Regions from separate parts of the Pedococcus sp. 2YAF34 genome, predicted to be linked through region 3. Evidence: predicted binding sites of a transcription regulator. Region 3 holds the regulator's gene; each other region holds the start of a gene.
The links. The regulator HrcA, encoded in region 3, represses chaperone genes, less so after heat shock. The targets are predictions, from matches to a motif close to TTNGCACTCGNNNNNNNCGAGTGCNAA.

Region 1 (5,190 bases), on a different contig from region 3:
ACCGGTTGCCGATCCGGAACTGCAGGGCGGTGATGAGCAGGATGATGACGAACAGCAGCCAGGCCATGGACGACGCGAAGCCCATCTTGAAGAACTGGAACGCGTTCTGGAACAGGTAGACCATGTAGACGAGCGACTCGTCGGAGGCGGTCGCCTTCTGCTGTGGCCCGTAGAACATCGTGTAGGCCTGGTCGAACATCTGCATCGCCGCGATGGTGTGCGTGATGACGGTGAAGAACAGGGCGCCGGAGATCATCGGGAGCGTGATGTGCCAGAAGCGGCGCACGGGTCCGGCGCCGTCGAGCATGGCCGCCTCGTGCAGCTGCCGCGGCACGTTGTGCAACGCCGCGAGGTAGATGACGATGCTGCCGCCGACGGTCCACAGGCTCACCACGGCCAGCGACGGCTTCAGCCACGCCGGGTCGGTGGTCCAGTTGGGCCCGTCGATGCCGACCCACCCGAGCACCTCGTTGACCAGGCCACGCTGTCCGTTGAGCAGCAGCAGGAACATCGCGCCCGCCGCCACGGCCGGAGTCATCACCGGCAGGTAGAAGGCCGTGCGGAAGAAGCCCGCCATCCGCCCGACCCGCTGCAGCAGCATGGCCAGCCCGAGGGCCACGGCCGTGCCGAGCGGCACGAACATCGCGGCATACGTGAAGGTGTTGGCCAGGGACGTCCTGACCCGGGGGTCGGACCAGAGGTCGCGGTAGTTCTCGAGCCCGACAGCGTGCGACTGCCCGACGAGCGAGTAGTCCGTGAACGACAGCACCAGGCTCACGACCATCGGCCCCGCCGTGAACACGAGGAACCCGACGATCCACGGCGCGATGAACCACCAGCCTCCCCGGCTCTCGTGCCGGCTCACCGCGCTGCGGGAGGCTCTTCTACCCACCGGAGACCTTCGAGTACGCCGCCTGGGCCTCCTTCTGCGCCTGGTCCAGTGCTGCCTTGGCGGACTGGCCACCGAGGGCCCGGGCCACGCCGCTCTTCCACGCCGCGTCGATCTCCGCGCCCGCCGGGGAGGGGTTGAGCGCCTTGGCCGAGTCGAGGGTGGCGTAGAACGCCTGGATGGCCTGCTCGAAGCCGGCGTCGGGGGCCTTGGTGAGGTACTTCTCGCGGATCTGGTCGTCGGCCTGCTTGTTGGCGGTGAACAGACCGGTGAAGAAGCTGCCGTCCTTCTTCACCGTCGCCATCCGCGCCTCGGCGGCCTTCATCCAGGTGTCCGTCGTGGTCATCGTCTTGGCCCAGGCGCACGCGGCCTTGGGGTTCTTGGCGCCCTTCGGGATCGCCCAGGCCTGGCCGCCGAGGGTGCTCACCGGCTTGCCGTCGCGACCCAGGATGGGGGCGGCGCCGAGCTGCAGGCCGGCCTTGCGCGAGTCGCGCAGGACGTTGACGTACCAGTTCTCCATGGGGAAGGCCGCGATCGAGCCAACCGTGAGCGGGTTCTTCTCGCCGAAGATGTCGTAGGAGTCGCGGAACGCCTTGAAGTTGCCCCAGCCGCCCTGGTCCTTCACGAGACCGAGGGCGAAGTCGAGGGCCTCGACGGCCTTGGGGTCGTTGAGGTTCGGAGACCCGTCGGCCTTGACGATCTCGGCGCCGTTGATGGCAGCCCACAGCGGGAAGGAGTCGGGCAGCTTGGGGTCGTAGCCGATCCGCTTGATCTTGATGCCCGAGCCCTCGTAGAGCTTGGCGGAGGTCGCCTTCAGCGCGGCCCAGTCCTTGGTCTGGATGTCGTCGACGGTGAGGCCGGCCGCCTTGACCGTCTTGGCGTCGACGAGGTCGACGGACACGATGTAGAACTCCGGGATGCCATACGGCTTGTCCTTGTAGGTGACCGACCGCATGGCCGCCGGCCGGTACTGCCCGGTGTCGACCTGCTGGCCCGAGACGCAGTCGGACAACGGCTGGAGGGCGCCCTTCGCGGCGTAGGTGCCGATGAGGTTGCGGTCGATGTAGACGAGGTCCGGCGGGTTGCCGCTGGCGAGCGCGGTGAGGAACTGCTGGGCGTCGAAGTCACCCTTGTTGTGGGTGACGCTGACGTCCGGGTAGGCCTTCTGGAAGGCGCTGATGCGGGCTTGGGCCACCTCGTCCTCGCCCCCGAAGCCCATGATGTTGAGCTTGCCGGACGGGGTCCCGGACCACGTGCTGCCGGACTTCCCCGAGCTGTCGCCCCCGCCGAAGCTCTTGCTCCCCACGCCGGCACAGCCGGTGGCGAGCAGGATCGGCACCAGGCTGAGGACGGCGAGTCGTCTGCGGGTCATCGAGGGCACCTCCGTCGCAGGGCCACCCTGGTTGACAGCCCCTTCCCGCGGCTCTTACCCCGCCCTCCGGTGGAGAAACGCCTCTCGCCCTGCGCCCCGCAGCGGCCCCGTGCAGACCGCCACGCGAAGGGCGCCCACCGGCAGCCGGCGGGCGCCCTTCCCGGCACCTCCCTGTTCACCTCAGGCGTGGATCTCCCGACGCCCCTGGGCGGTGCCGGTGATCGCGATCTTGCGCGGCTTCGCCTTCTCCGCCACCGGGACCTGCAGGCTCAGCACCCCGCCCTCGTACTGCGCCGAGATGTGCTCGGTGTCGAGGTTGTCCCCCAGCACCAGCTGCCGGCTGAAGACCCCCCGGGGCCGCTCCGCTGCGATGGCCTCCGCGTCACTGGCACGCGAGGGACGCTCCGCCCTCACCGTGACGACGTTGCGCTCGACGTCCAGGTCGATCGAGTCCGGGTCGACGCCCGGCAGGTCGAACTCGACGTGGAACACGTCGCCGTCGCGCCACGCATCCATCGGCATCACCGAAGGGCGGGCCATCGTCCCGTGGGTGCCGAACACCTGCTGGGTGAGCCGGTCCAGCTCTCGGAACGGGTCGGTCTGCATCAGCATCGTCTCCACCTCCGTCATTTCTGGTCCTGATGCATTCCACTGCCACGGATCGGGCCGCGATCTGTGGCATCTGGTATAGATTTCTTCTAGCACTTGGCAGAGCTGGACGCAAGTACCAGCCGACGAGCTCGATCGCATGCGGCGCATCCGTGACCTGCTCCAGGCCGGGCTGAACCTTGCCGGCATCGGCATGGTTCGGGACCTCGGGGCCCAGAACCGGGAGCTGCGTGCGGCACAGAGGGCCGGCCACGGGCGCGCTGACCAGCCGGGCGGGCGGGCCGAACCGGGGGCGGGACGAAGTCGGGCCCTTGGTCCCGCGTACCGGCCCCGCGCTGCCGCGAGGCTCTGGGCGGAGGTCGTGGAAGGCCTCCCTATTCGAGCGATTTTGGGCTAGAAAGGGGCCGAAGGTGAGAGCAGCGCGGCACTCCGGCAGGGAGGACGAGCGATGAGGGAGCACGCCACCGCCACTTCGGCGGGCACGCCCACGCGTGCGCTGGTCCTCGCCACGACCGGCTTCGCCATCAACTTCTGGGCGTGGGCCCTCCTCAGCCCGCTCGGGCCGCGGTTCAAGGACCTGCTCGCGCTGTCCTCGGGGCAGCAGGCCCTCGTGGTGGCCGTCCCGGTCATCGTCGGCTCGGTCGGTCGCATCCCCGTAGGCGCCCTGACCGACCGTTTCGGCGGCCGGGTGATGTTCCCCATCGTGTCTCTGGCGACCGTCGTGCCGGTGCTCTTCATCGGCCTGCTGGGCCAGGACTCTCTCGCGGGGCTGCTCGTCGGCGGCTTCTTCCTCGGCATCGGCGGCACCGCGTTCGCCATCGGGGTGCCGCTCGTCAACGCGTGGTTCCCGCCCGAGCGGCGCGGGTTCGCGATCGGCGTCTTCGGCGCCGGCATGGGCGGCACCGCGGTCAGCGCCCTGACCACCGTGCGCCTGGTCACCGAGGTGGGCGACAAGGCACCCTTCCTCATCACCGCGCTCGCGCTCGTGGCGTATGCAGCGCTGGCCTGGCTCTTCCTTCGCGACGCACCGGGGCGCGTGGTCCCGACCACCTCGGTGCTGAGCCGCCTCGGGGCTGCCGCGCGGCTGCCCATCGCGTGGCAGGCGTGCGTCCTCTACGCCATCGCTTTCGGCGGCTACGTCGCCTTCTCCGTCTACCTGCCGGCCTACCTCAAGACCGCCTACGGCCTCGAGCAGGCCGACGCCGCCAACCGGATGGCGGGCTTCGTGGTCCTGGCCGTGGTGATGCGCCCGGTGGGCGGCTGGCTCGCCGACCGGGTCGGCGCGGTCACCGTGCTGGCCTGGGTGTTCGCGGTCGTCGCCGCCGGTGCGGCGCTGCAGGCCACGACCCCCGACCTCATGCCGGTCGGCACCATCGCGTTCCTCGCGATGGCCGCCGCCCTCGGAGCCGGCAGCGGTGCGACGTTCGCGCTCGTGGCGAGGAGCGCGCCGCCCGCACAGGTCGGCTCCGTCACCGGGCTCGTCGGGGCGGCCGGTGGCCTCGGCGGCTTCGTGCCTCCGCTGATCATGAGCAGCGTCTACGCCAGCCGCGGCTCCTACGGCCTCGGGCTGGTCCTGCTCGCGCTGGTGGCCCTCGGGTGCCTGGCCCTGTCGCTGACGATCGTCCGCTCGACAGCCAGGGCCCGCGAGGTCGGTGTCGCCCGTGTGTGAGTACTGCGGCTGCCAGGACATCGCTGCCATCGCCGAGCTCACCCGCGAGCACGACGCCGTCGTCGCCGAGATCGCCCACGTCCGGGTGGCCGTCCGTGAGGGTGATGTCGACGGGGCAGCGGTGGTGGCGCGGCGGATCAGCGCCATCCTGCGACCCCACACCGCGGTCGAGGAGCACGGCCTGTTCCCCCACCTGGCCCACGACTTCCTCGGCCACATCGCTGTCCTCCAGCGAGAGCACAGTGAGATCGAGACGGTCCTGGCCGAAGCCGCGTCCCCGACCTCCCCCGGCCCTGGCTGGCTTCCCCGGTTGCTGGAGGCCATGGAGCGCCTGCGCGACCACATCCTCAAGGAGCAGGACGGGCTCTTCCCCGCCTCACTGTCGGTCCTCGACGAGTCCGGGTGGGCCTCGGTGGAGGCCGCCCGCGCGCTGGCCGGCTCAGGCCTCTCCGCTGCCCGGACCGAGGCGTCCGACCGCCACGGCCACGCGCACGACCAGCCGCACAACCACCCGCCCGACCACCCGCACGACCACCCGCACGACCCTGTCCTGACCCGCCGAGCAGGAGGCGCCGTCCTTTGACCACCACGAGCAGGTCGACGTCCAGCGGGCCCGGGATCGACGGGCCCCTCACCGAGGCCCTCGTGGGC
Region 2 (5,190 bases), on a different contig from region 3:
TCGAGCGCCTGCGGCGCGGTCACCGGTTCGTCGGGCGGCAGGGAGTTCTCCCACACCGAGCCCTCGTCGGTCTGGGCGCAGACCAGGACCGCGACGTACCGCGTGTGCAACGGGACCGCGCTGGCCGCGGGTGGTGAGGGCGGCGGCGCGTTGGTACGACAGGACAAAGGCTCCAACGTCTGCGGGGGAGGCGACGGTATCACGTCGCCCCCACCGCCACGGGGTCCGACGAGCCCCACGACCACGGCCACGACCGCCAGGCCCGCGAGCAAGGCGACCCAGTCGCGCACGGCTCGCCATGACGTGGCCCGACGCGGCGGTCGCGCCAGCAGCGCGTCGACCGGGGGGTCGGCGGGGACGAGCGCGTCCAGCAGGTCGGCCACGCGGTCCTCCCTGACGTGGAGGCGGTGCGCGAGGGCGGACACGGCGTGCTCCCTGAGCCGCCGCACGTCCCCGGTCGCCGCGTCGAGCGCCTGCGCGACCTGGGTGTCCCCGAGCCCGTCGAGGACCGCGAGGGCGACGACGACCCGCTGCTGGCGCGGCAGCTCGTCGAGGGCGTGCCACACGTCCGCCGACCGCAGACCCGAGCCGGTCGGTGGTCGTGGGGTGCGCGACGAGGTCGGCAGCGCGTCGGGGCGTCGGCGACGCGACCGGTGCAGGTAAGTGGTGACGAGGGCGCGGCGCAGCTCGGCGTCGTACGACCCCGCTCCGCGGGCCACGAGCTGCGACCACTGCGGGTAGGCCGCGTCGAGCGTCGCGCGGGCCAGCCCCTCCGCGCCCCGCTCGTCACCCGTGAGGAGCCAGGCTGTCCGCAGCAGGTCGCTCCCCCGGGCGATGACGTACTCGTCGAAGCCCGGCGCCTCGGCCCACTGTCGCGCCACGACCACCTCGCTCTGCCGGACGACCACCCCAGCGTCGCACCGGCATCACCGCGGGCGCCATACCGGTCGTGCCGCCGGGGCGACACACGCCGGATCAGTCACCAATCGCCCTCGTGACCGCCCACCAGGGGCGGTTCGGGACAGATCCGGCGCGAATGGACCTGGACCGCGGCGCGGCGCCACCGCGCGGTAGCGGCGTCCAAGCACGCGACGAAGGCCCGCCCCCGGTGTGGGGACGGGCCTTCGCGAGGTACGGCGCGGACGAACCGCACTCAGCCCCGGCTGGGCGTGAGGTCAGTGACCGTGGCCGTGGCCGTGGCCGCCGACGGCCTCCGGCTCCTCTTCCTTCTTCTCCACGACGAGCGTGTCGGTGGTCAGGACCATCGACGCGATCGAGGCGGCGTTGCGCAGGGCGGAGCGGGTGACCTTGACCGGGTCGATGACGCCGGCCTTGATCAGGTTGACGTACTCGCCGGTCGCCGCGTTGAGGCCGTTGCCGGGCTCGAGCTCGGAGACCTTGGAGACGGCGACGTAGCCCTCGAGGCCGGCGTTCTCGGCGATCCAGCGCAGCGGCTCGGCCGCGGCCTTCTTGACGATCAGCGAGCCGGTCGCCTCGTCGCCCTCGAGGCCGAGGTCGTCGATGACGGAGGCAGCGTGGACGAGGGCGGAGCCGCCGCCGGCGACGATGCCCTCCTCGATGGCCGCGCGGGTCGCCGAGATGGCGTCCTCGATGCGGTGCTTCTTCTCCTTGAGCTCCACCTCGGTGTGGGCACCGACCTTGATGACGCAGACGCCACCGGCGAGCTTGGCGAGGCGCTCCTGGAGCTTCTCGCGGTCCCAGTCGGAGTCGGTACGCTCGATCTCGGCCTTGATCTGGTTGACCCGGCCGGTGACGTCGTCGGTCGAGCCGGCGCCGTCGATGATCGTGGTGGTGTCCTTGGTGACGACGATGCGGCGGGCCTGGCCCAGCACGTCGAGGTCGGCCTGGTCGAGCTTGAGCCCGACCTCCTCGGAGATGACCTGGCCGCCGGTGAGGGTGGCCATGTCCTGCAGCATCGCCTTGCGGCGGTCGCCGAAGCCGGGGGCCTTGACGGCCACGACGTTGAACGTGCCGCGGATCTTGTTGACCACCAGGGTCGACAGCGCCTCGCCGTCGATGTCCTCGGCGATGATCAGCAGCGGCTTGCCGCTCTTGACGACCTTCTCCAGCACCGGGAGGACGTCGGCGATGGCCGAGATCTTGCCCTGGTTGATGAGGATGTAGGCGTCCTCGACGACAGCCTCCATGCGCTCGGCGTCGGAGATGAAGTAGGGCGAAATGTAGCCCTTGTCGAACTGCATGCCCTCGGTGAACTCGAGCTCGGTCGTCGCGGTCGAGGACTCCTCGACGGTGATGACGCCGTCCTTGCCGACCTTGTCGAACGCGTCGGCGATGGTGGAGCCGATGACCTGGTCCTGCGCGGACAGCGCGGCGACCTGGGCGATCTCGTCCTTGCCCTCGATCTCGCGGGCGGTCGCGAGCAGGCGCTCGGAGACGGCCTCGACGGCCTGGTCGATGCCGCGCTTGAGCCCGGCCGGAGCAGCACCCGCGGCAACATTGCGCAGGCCCTCCTTGACCATGGCCTGGGCGAGCACGGTGGCGGTGGTGGTGCCGTCGCCGGCGACGTCGTTGGTCTTGGTCGCGACCTCCTTGGCGAGCTGGGCGCCGAGGTTCTCGTACGGGTCCTCGAGCTCCACCTCTCGGGCGATGGTCACGCCGTCGTTGGTGATCGTGGGGGCGCCCCACTTCTTGTCGATGACGACGTTGCGGCCCTTGGGGCCGAGCGTCACCTTGACCGCGTTCGCGAGCGCGTCGACACCACGCTCGAGCGACTTGCGAGCGGAGTCGTTGAACTCCAGCGTCTTAGCCATGAAAGTCCTTCTCTAGCAGCGAAAATCAGGGAACGAAGGCAACGTGCCCTGTATGCCGACCAGTCGGCATACAGGGCACGTCACTCATCAGGTGCGAATGCTCAGCCGACGATGGCGAGGACGTCGCGCGCGGAGAGGATGAGGTACTCCTCGCCGCCGTGCTTGATCTCGGTGCCGCCGTACTTGCTGTAGATGACCCGGTCGCCGACGGTGACGTCGAGCGGGACACGGTTGCCGTTGTCGTCGATGCGGCCGGGACCGATCGCGAGGACCTCGCCCTCCTGGGGCTTCTCCTTCGCGGTGTCCGGGATGACGAGACCGGACGCAGTGGTCTGCTCGGCCTCGACGGACTTGACGACGATGCGGTCTTCGAGCGGCTTGATGGAAACCGACACGATGAGGACCTCCCCTTCGGGAATGTCGGAGTGACAGGTGGATGGTGCGGGTACTGCCGGGTGGTGCCGAGTGCTTGCCGTCCGGTCGCCGTCGCGGGGGTCGACCGGGTGGCTCGTTAGCACTCGACGAACCTGAGTGCCAACGGCAAATCTAGAGACGGAGTTGGCACTCGGTCAACTCGAGTGCCAACGGTTCCCGCCATGTTCGCCGAGGGCGGATGCGGCGGCCGTCGGCGAAACCCGATTGCCACGGGACCACGCACCCCGGCAGGGTCGTCGCCGTGACCGATGCCGCCAGCGCCGCCGCCCTGCTCCACGCCTACGACTCCCAGCTGAGGGAGGAGGCGGAGGTGCCGTCCGCGGTCGTGGTCGACCGGCTCGGCCCGCTGGTCCTGGCCACCTTCCTCGGCGGTCGCGGCTTCATCAGCTACCGCAGCCTTGACGTCGACGGCCGGCCGGCGGACGAGGCCTCGGTGCGTGAGCTCGTCCGCGGCGCGCTGGCCCACTACGAGGCGCTGCCGGACATCGTCCGGGTCGAGTGGAAGACCCGCGGCCACGACCACGCGCCGGGCCTGCACGAGGCGCTCGTCGACCACGGGTTCGTGCCGGACGAACCGGAGTCGGTCATGGTCGGCGACGCGCACCTGCTCGCCGGCGACGTCGACCTGCCGGACGGCGTGCGGGTGCGACAGGTCACCGACGAGGCCGACGTCCGCGCGATGCTGAGGATGCAGGCGGAGGTCTTCGGCGACTCCCCCGAGCGCGAGGCGGAGATGGCCGAGCAGATCCTGCACCGGCTGCGGACCCGGGACGACATGGAGATGTGGGTCGCGGAGGCGGATGACGAGGTCGTCAGCGCCGGGCGGCTCGAGCCGGTCGCGGGCACCGAGTTCGCCGGGCTCTGGGGCGGCGCCACGCTGCCGCAGTGGCGCGGCAGAGGCATCTACCGCGCGCTGACGGCCGCTCGCGCCCGTTCGGCCCTCGCCCACGGCAAGCGCTACCTCAACAGCGACTCGACCGAGTTCTCCCGCCCCATCCTCGAGCGGGCCGGGCTGGTCAAGGTCTCCACCACCACGCCGTACGAGTGGAAGCGCCCCGCGTGACCTGTCACGCGTGACCTGCCCCGCCTGGCCTGGACCCTCCGGCGGACCTGCGTGATCGCGCGACAACCTCGCGACGACGGCACGCGTCTGGAGGGGTGAGGGCTCACCGGGAGCCCTCACCAGCTTCCGGGGGGAACTTGATGAAGTCGACACACGCCGCCATCGCTCTCGCGTCCGCGGTGGCCCTCTTGCCGGTCGCCGGTGCCGCGGCCAGCACCGGCCAGGCACCACCGACCACTGCGCCGGCCCCTGCATCCAGCGCCCCTGCCGACCGTCCCCCGGCCGCCCTGACGGTGGCTGCAGGCACCACGGACGCCACGGCGACCCGCAGCGCGCCTGTCGCCGTCACCACCTCGCGCGCCACGTCCACGACCGGCACCGCGTCTGCTGCGCACCCCCGGGCCGTGACCACCAGGCCGCGAGCCCTGCCGAGCCACGCCGCAAGCGCCGCTCCCCGGACGGTGTCGACCCCGTCGCCCGCCGCCACGACCCGGAGCACGCCCACCGGGCACCCGGCCCCCTCCGCACCCCGTCCACGCAACGACTCCTACCGCGGGGCCACGGTGGTGGCCGACCTGCCGACGACGCTGCGGGAGGGTGTGGCGGCAGCGAGCCTGGACCGGCTGGAGACCGGGCTCGCCCAGGACTGCGGGCTCCCGACGGCCGACCGTGCGGTGTGGTTCCGCTACGACGACCCGGACGGCGCGGGGTTCGTCGTCGACGCGTCGGCCTCTGACCACCCCGTCGCGATCGCGCTCCTGTCGGACCCCAAGGCGAACGTACTCATGGGGTGCAGCGGCGGGCCGGTCCTGACCGCCTCGCCCGGACCCACCGGCCCGTTCTGGGTCGCCGTCCTCTCCGACACCGCCCAGGGCGCCACGACCGTGTCGGTCACGTTCC
Region 3 (5,190 bases):
GCCGGCTACGGCTGGTACGAGGTGAGCAACTGGGCGGCGCGCGAGGACGCCCGCTGCCGCCACAACGAGGGCTACTGGGCCGACGGCAACTGGTGGGGGATCGGGCCGGGTGCGCACAGCCACGTCGGGGGCGTGCGGTGGTGGAACGTCAAGCACCCCAACGCCTACGCCTCCCGCGTCGCCGCCGGGACGAGTCCCGCGCACGGGCGTGAGACGCTCACCGACGAGCAGCGGTACGACGAGCGGGTGCTCCTCGGCGTACGCCTGGTCGAGGGGCTGCCCATAGAGGAGCTGCGCCCCGAGGGCAGGACCGCGGTGGCGGGCCTCATCGCCGACGGGCTCGTGGACGCGACAGCGGCCCTGCGCCGCCAGCGGGTGGTGCTGACGAGGCAGGGCCGCCTGTTGGCCGACACCGTGGTGCGCCGGCTGCTCGGTCTTCGCTAGACGGAAGTCACTTCACGAAGCGGATGGTGAAGGGCGGGTCGTACCACTCACCCGCGTTGGCCCGCACCGCAGCGATGGCGTGGATCACGACGGCAGCCACCACGATGATCGGGTAGGTGATGAAGCCGACCAGGACCAGCATCAGGATGCCGGACACGATGAGGCCGACGAGGGCCGTGAGCTGCACGTTGACGGCGTTGGCCGCGTGCGCCCGGACGAATGGCCCCCGGTCGCGGTAGACGAGGTAGATCACGAGGCTGGCGACGAAGCCCAGCGTGCCGGCGCTGACGACCATCGCGGCGCCGGAGATGACGTGGGTCAGGGTTGCCCAGGTCTTCTCCTCCTGCTGCGACATCGGCTGGGTCGGCTGCTGCGGGTACTGCGGTGAGGCGGTCATGGTTTCCCTCCGTGAGTGGTGCCTGGCGTCCAGTGAAACGCATCCGGCAGTCCGCGCACAGGGCTTTCGGGGTCGGCGCAGGGCCCGGTCAGGGTCGCGTCAGGGACGACCCCGACGCCGACGGCCGGCCGAGGGCGGCGGGCGAGGCCTCAGTGCCAGCGCTCAGTGCCTCCGCTCAGTGCCTCCGCTCAGTGCCCCGGCTCGGTGACGAAGTCGATGAGCTCCTCGACGCTGGCGAGCAGGGTCGGCTCGAGGTCGGCGTAGGACCGCACCGTCCCGAGGATCTGCTTCCAGGCCCGGGCGATGTCGGCCTGGCTGTCGGCCTGCCAACCCAGGTGGTGGCAGATGCCGTGCTTCCACGACTGCCCGCGGGGGATGACCGGCCACTGCTGCAGCCCGAGCCGCTCCGGCCGCACCGACTGCCACACGTCGACGTAGGGGTGGCCGAGGATCTTGACGTGCGCGGCATACGGGCCCTTGCGGCACGCCTGGACGACCTTGTCCTCCTTGGTCCCGGGCAGGAGGTGGTCGACGAGGACCCCCATCCGCTGGCCCGGTCCGGGGGCGAAGTCGCGGATCGCCCCGGCGAGGTCGTCGACCCCGTCGAGCATCTCGACGACGACCCCCTCGATGCGCAGGTCGTCACCCCAGACCTTCTCCACGAGCTCGGCGTCGTGGCGCCCCTCGACGAAGATGCGCGAACCGCTGGCGACGCGAGCCTTGGCGCCCTCGACGGCCCGGGATCCCGAAGCAGTCCGCGACGTCACGGCTTTGGCCGCGGCGAGCTGGGCGCGGGCGGCGGCGGTGGGCGGGGTGAGGATGACGGGGGCGCCGTCGAGCAGGAAGCCCGGCCCCATCGGGAAGCCCCTGGTGCGTCCGCGGCGGTCCTCGAGGTGCACGACCCGCATGCCGCCGGCCTTCTCGACGCGCACGACGGCCCCGCACCACCCGGTCTGCACGTCCTCGACGACCAGGCCGGTCTCGGCCTCCACCTCGCGGGAGCGTCCCCGCGGGGGGACCTTCCAGTCGCCGGAGAGGACATCGGAGCCATAGCGGTCGGACACCGAGGCAGGGTATGCCGCGGGGTCGCCGACGTTCGCGAGGGCGCGCCGCCGGTGCGGCCGAGAGGTCGGGAACACCGTAGACTTGGCACTCGCTGACCATGAGTGCCAGCGGTGCGGCGGTGGTCGCCGCCGCACCACGACAGACTCACAGGAGGTGTCTGATGAGCGAGGAGCGCCGTCTCGCCGTGCTGCGCGCGATCGTGCAGGACTACGTCGAGACCTCCGAACCCGTGGGCTCCAAGGCCCTCCTCGAGCGCCACCAGCTCGGGGTCTCGGCCGCCACGGTGCGCAACGACATGGCCGCCCTGGAGGAGGAGGGGCTCATCGCCGCCCCCCACACCAGCGCCGGGCGGGTGCCGACCGACGCCGGCTACCGGCTCTTCGTCGACCGGCTCAGCTCGGTCAAGCCCATGTCCGCCGCCGAGCGGTCGGCCATCGGCCAGTTCCTCGAGGGCGCCGTCGACCTCGACGACGTCGTCGACCGCACCGTGCGCCTGCTCGCCTCGCTGACCCGGCAGGTCGCGGTCATGCAGTACCCGTCGCTGACGCGCTCGTCGGTGCGGCACATCGAGTTCGTGCCCATGGGCAGCACCCGCCTGATGATCGTGCTCATCGTCAACACCGGCCGGGTGGAGCAGCGCGTCATCGAGACGACCCACGACCTGTCCACGCCCGACGGGGAGGCCACGCTCGGCCTGCTCCGGGCCAAGGTCAACGCGCGAGCGGTCGGCGCTCGACTGGTCGACGCGGCCGACTCCCTCGGCTCGCTGCCGGAGGAGTTCGAGCCGGCCGACCGCGACCTCGTCCGGGCCGTCCTGCGCTCGCTCGACGACGCCCTGGTCGAGGAGCGGGAGGAGCGGGTCGTGCTGGCCGGCACCTCCAACCTCGCCCGCGTCGGCACCGACTTCCCGCTCACCATCGGCCCCGTGCTCGAGGCGCTCGAGCAGCACGTCGTGCTGCTCAAGCTGCTCGGCACCGCCCGTGAGACCTCCGACGCCGTGTCGGTGCGTATCGGCCACGAGAACCCGTTCGCGGGGCTCCAGTCGACGTCGGTCGTCTCCACCGAGTACGGCCACGGCTCCGAGCTGGTCGCCGGGCTCGGCGTCCTCGGACCCACCCGCATGGACTACCCGACCACGATGGCGTCGGTCCGGGCCGTCGCCACCTACGTCTCCCGAATCCTGGCGCAGTGACCGTCGTCCCCGACGGCACCGCGCGACCACGCACCACTGACAAGGACACTCGTTGAACGACTACTACCAGGACCTGGGCGTCTCCAAGGACGCGTCGCCGGAGGACATCAAGCGGGCCTACCGCAAGATGGCGCGCAAGCTGCACCCCGACGTCAACCCCAGCCCCGAGGCCGAGGAGCAGTTCAAGAAGGTCTCCCAGGCCTACGACGTGCTCTCCGACGCCGAGAAGAAGCGCGCCTACGACATGGGCTCCGACCCCTACGCCGCGGGCGCGGCCGGCTTCGGCCAGGGCTTCTCCTTCAGCGACATCATGGACGCCTTCTTCGGGGCGGGCGCCGGGCAGGCCCAGCGCGGCCCACGGTCGCGCCAGCGCCGCGGCCAGGACGCCCTCGTGCGCCTCGACCTCGACCTCGCCGACGCGGTGTTCGGGGGCGAGAAGGAGCTCACCGTCGAGACCGCGGTCGTGTGCTCCACCTGCCACGGTGACGGGGCCCAGCCGGGCACCTCGCGCCGTACCTGTGACGTCTGCGGCGGTCGCGGCGAGATCCAGCAGGTGCAGCGGTCCTTCCTCGGCCAGGTGATGACCACCCGCCCCTGCATGACCTGCCAGGGCTACGGCGAGGTGCTGGTCAGCCCCTGCTTCGAGTGCTCCGGCGACGGCCGGGTCCGCACCCGGCGCACCCTGAAGATCAAGGTGCCCGCCGGCGTCGACACCGGCACCCGTATCCAGCTCGCCGGCGAGGGCGAGGTCGGCCAGGGCGGCGGCCCCGCCGGTGACCTCTACGTCGAGGTCGCGGTGCGTCCGCACCAGACCTTCCAGCGGCGCGGCGACGACCTGCACTGCACGGTCGAGCTGCCCATGACGGCCGCGGCGCTCGGCACGACCCTCAAGCTCGACACGTTCGACGGTGTCAACGAGCTCGAGATCAAGCCGGGCACCCAGGCGGGCGACGCGATGACCCTGCGCGGGCTCGGGGTCACCCACCTGCGCGGCACCGGTCGCGGCGACCTGGTCATCCACGCCAACGTGGTCACGCCGACGCGCCTCGACGACGCCCAGGAGGACCTCCTGCGCCAGCTCGCCGTGCTCCGCGGTGAGGAGCGCCCCGAGGGGCGTCTCTCGCCGGCCCACCCGGGCCTGTTCGGCAAGCTGCGCGACGCGTTCAAGGCCAAGTAGCCGCGCCGTGACGCTGCCCCTGTTCCTCGTCGACGAGGCGGTGCTCGCGGGTGCCGCCTCGGGAGCCCGGGTCGTCCTGGACGGGGCCGAGGGCCGCCACGCCGCGACGGTGCGCCGGATCGGGGTGGGGGAGCACCTCCTGCTCGCCGACGGCGGGGGCCTGGTGGCCACCTGCGTGGTGGAGGCCGCCGCCCCCGCCCGGCTCGACCTCCGGGTCGAGGACATGGCGGTCGAGCCGGAGCCGCAGCCCCGCTTCGTCCTGGTGCAGGCGCTCGCCAAGGGGGAGCGCGACGACCAGGCCATCGAGACCGCCACCGAGCTCGGCGTCGACGAGGTCGTGCCCTGGCAGGCCTCGCGCAGCATCGTGCAATGGCGGGGCGAGCGGGGCGAGAAAGCCCGCCGCAAGTGGGAGTCGACCGTCCGTGCCGCGGCCAAGCAGTCGCGGCGCCCGCGGACCCCTGTCGTCTCCGAGCTGGTGACGTCCAAGGGACTCGCCGGGCGCCTGGCCGCGGCCTCCGCGGCGTTCGTGCTCCACGAGGACGCCACCGAACCCCTTGCCGGACAGGACCTCCCGGCCTCCGGCGAGGTCGTCGTGGTCGTCGGCCCCGAGGGCGGCATCACCCCCGAGGAGGTTGCGGCGTTCGAGGCCGCCGGGGCACGCACCGTACGCCTGGGGTCGAGCGTGCTGCGCTCCTCCAGTGCCGGCCCCGCGGCGCTCGCGGTGCTCAGCGCCGCTGCGCGCTGGCGCTGAGCCGGTCCCGCGAGGGCGATGCCCCGCGCCTCACCGCACGGTGAACGTCACCGAGTCCTCGGCCGCGACCGTGCCGTCCTTGGGGCTCGCCGACCTCACCCGGACCGTGTAGGTGCCTGCGCTGAGCCGGCCGAGGTCGACCGAGTAGGTCCCGCGCGACGGCG

Region 1: AB4Z02_RS08735 (Hsp20/alpha crystallin family protein) is a predicted target of HrcA. The motif match lies at 2,960-2,986, and genes of this name have one in related genera.
Region 2: groES (co-chaperone GroES) is a predicted target of HrcA. The motif match lies at 3,351-3,377, and genes of this name have one in related genera.

Annotation. Positions count from the first base shown of each region.
Region 1 is NZ_JBFRFA010000012.1:49,582-54,771, reverse strand. Features, by position in the region: gene AB4Z02_RS08745 (carbohydrate ABC transporter permease) at 1-865, opposite strand, end outside; gene AB4Z02_RS08740 (extracellular solute-binding protein) at 885-2,261, opposite strand; gene AB4Z02_RS08735 (Hsp20/alpha crystallin family protein) at 2,442-2,873, opposite strand; gene AB4Z02_RS08730 (MFS transporter) at 3,319-4,539, shown strand; gene AB4Z02_RS08725 (hemerythrin domain-containing protein) at 4,532-5,122, shown strand; gene AB4Z02_RS08720 (nitrate reductase subunit alpha) at 5,119-5,190, shown strand, end outside.
Region 2 is NZ_JBFRFA010000017.1:69,527-74,716, forward strand. Features, by position in the region: gene AB4Z02_RS11085 (hypothetical protein) at 1-881, opposite strand, end outside; gene groL (chaperonin GroEL) at 1,176-2,792, opposite strand; gene groES (co-chaperone GroES) at 2,894-3,187, opposite strand; gene AB4Z02_RS11100 (GNAT family N-acetyltransferase) at 3,469-4,290, shown strand; gene AB4Z02_RS11105 (DUF6299 family protein) at 4,431-5,190, shown strand, end outside.
Region 3 is NZ_JBFRFA010000001.1:167,170-172,359, reverse strand. Features, by position in the region: gene hemW (radical SAM family heme chaperone HemW) at 1-444, shown strand, start outside; gene AB4Z02_RS00845 (DUF4870 domain-containing protein) at 452-841, opposite strand; gene AB4Z02_RS00840 (DUF3097 domain-containing protein) at 1,030-1,905, opposite strand; gene hrcA (heat-inducible transcriptional repressor HrcA) at 2,067-3,098, shown strand; gene dnaJ (molecular chaperone DnaJ) at 3,151-4,275, shown strand; gene AB4Z02_RS00825 (16S rRNA (uracil(1498)-N(3))-methyltransferase) at 4,283-5,026, shown strand; gene AB4Z02_RS00820 (Gmad2 immunoglobulin-like domain-containing protein) at 5,057-5,190, opposite strand, start outside.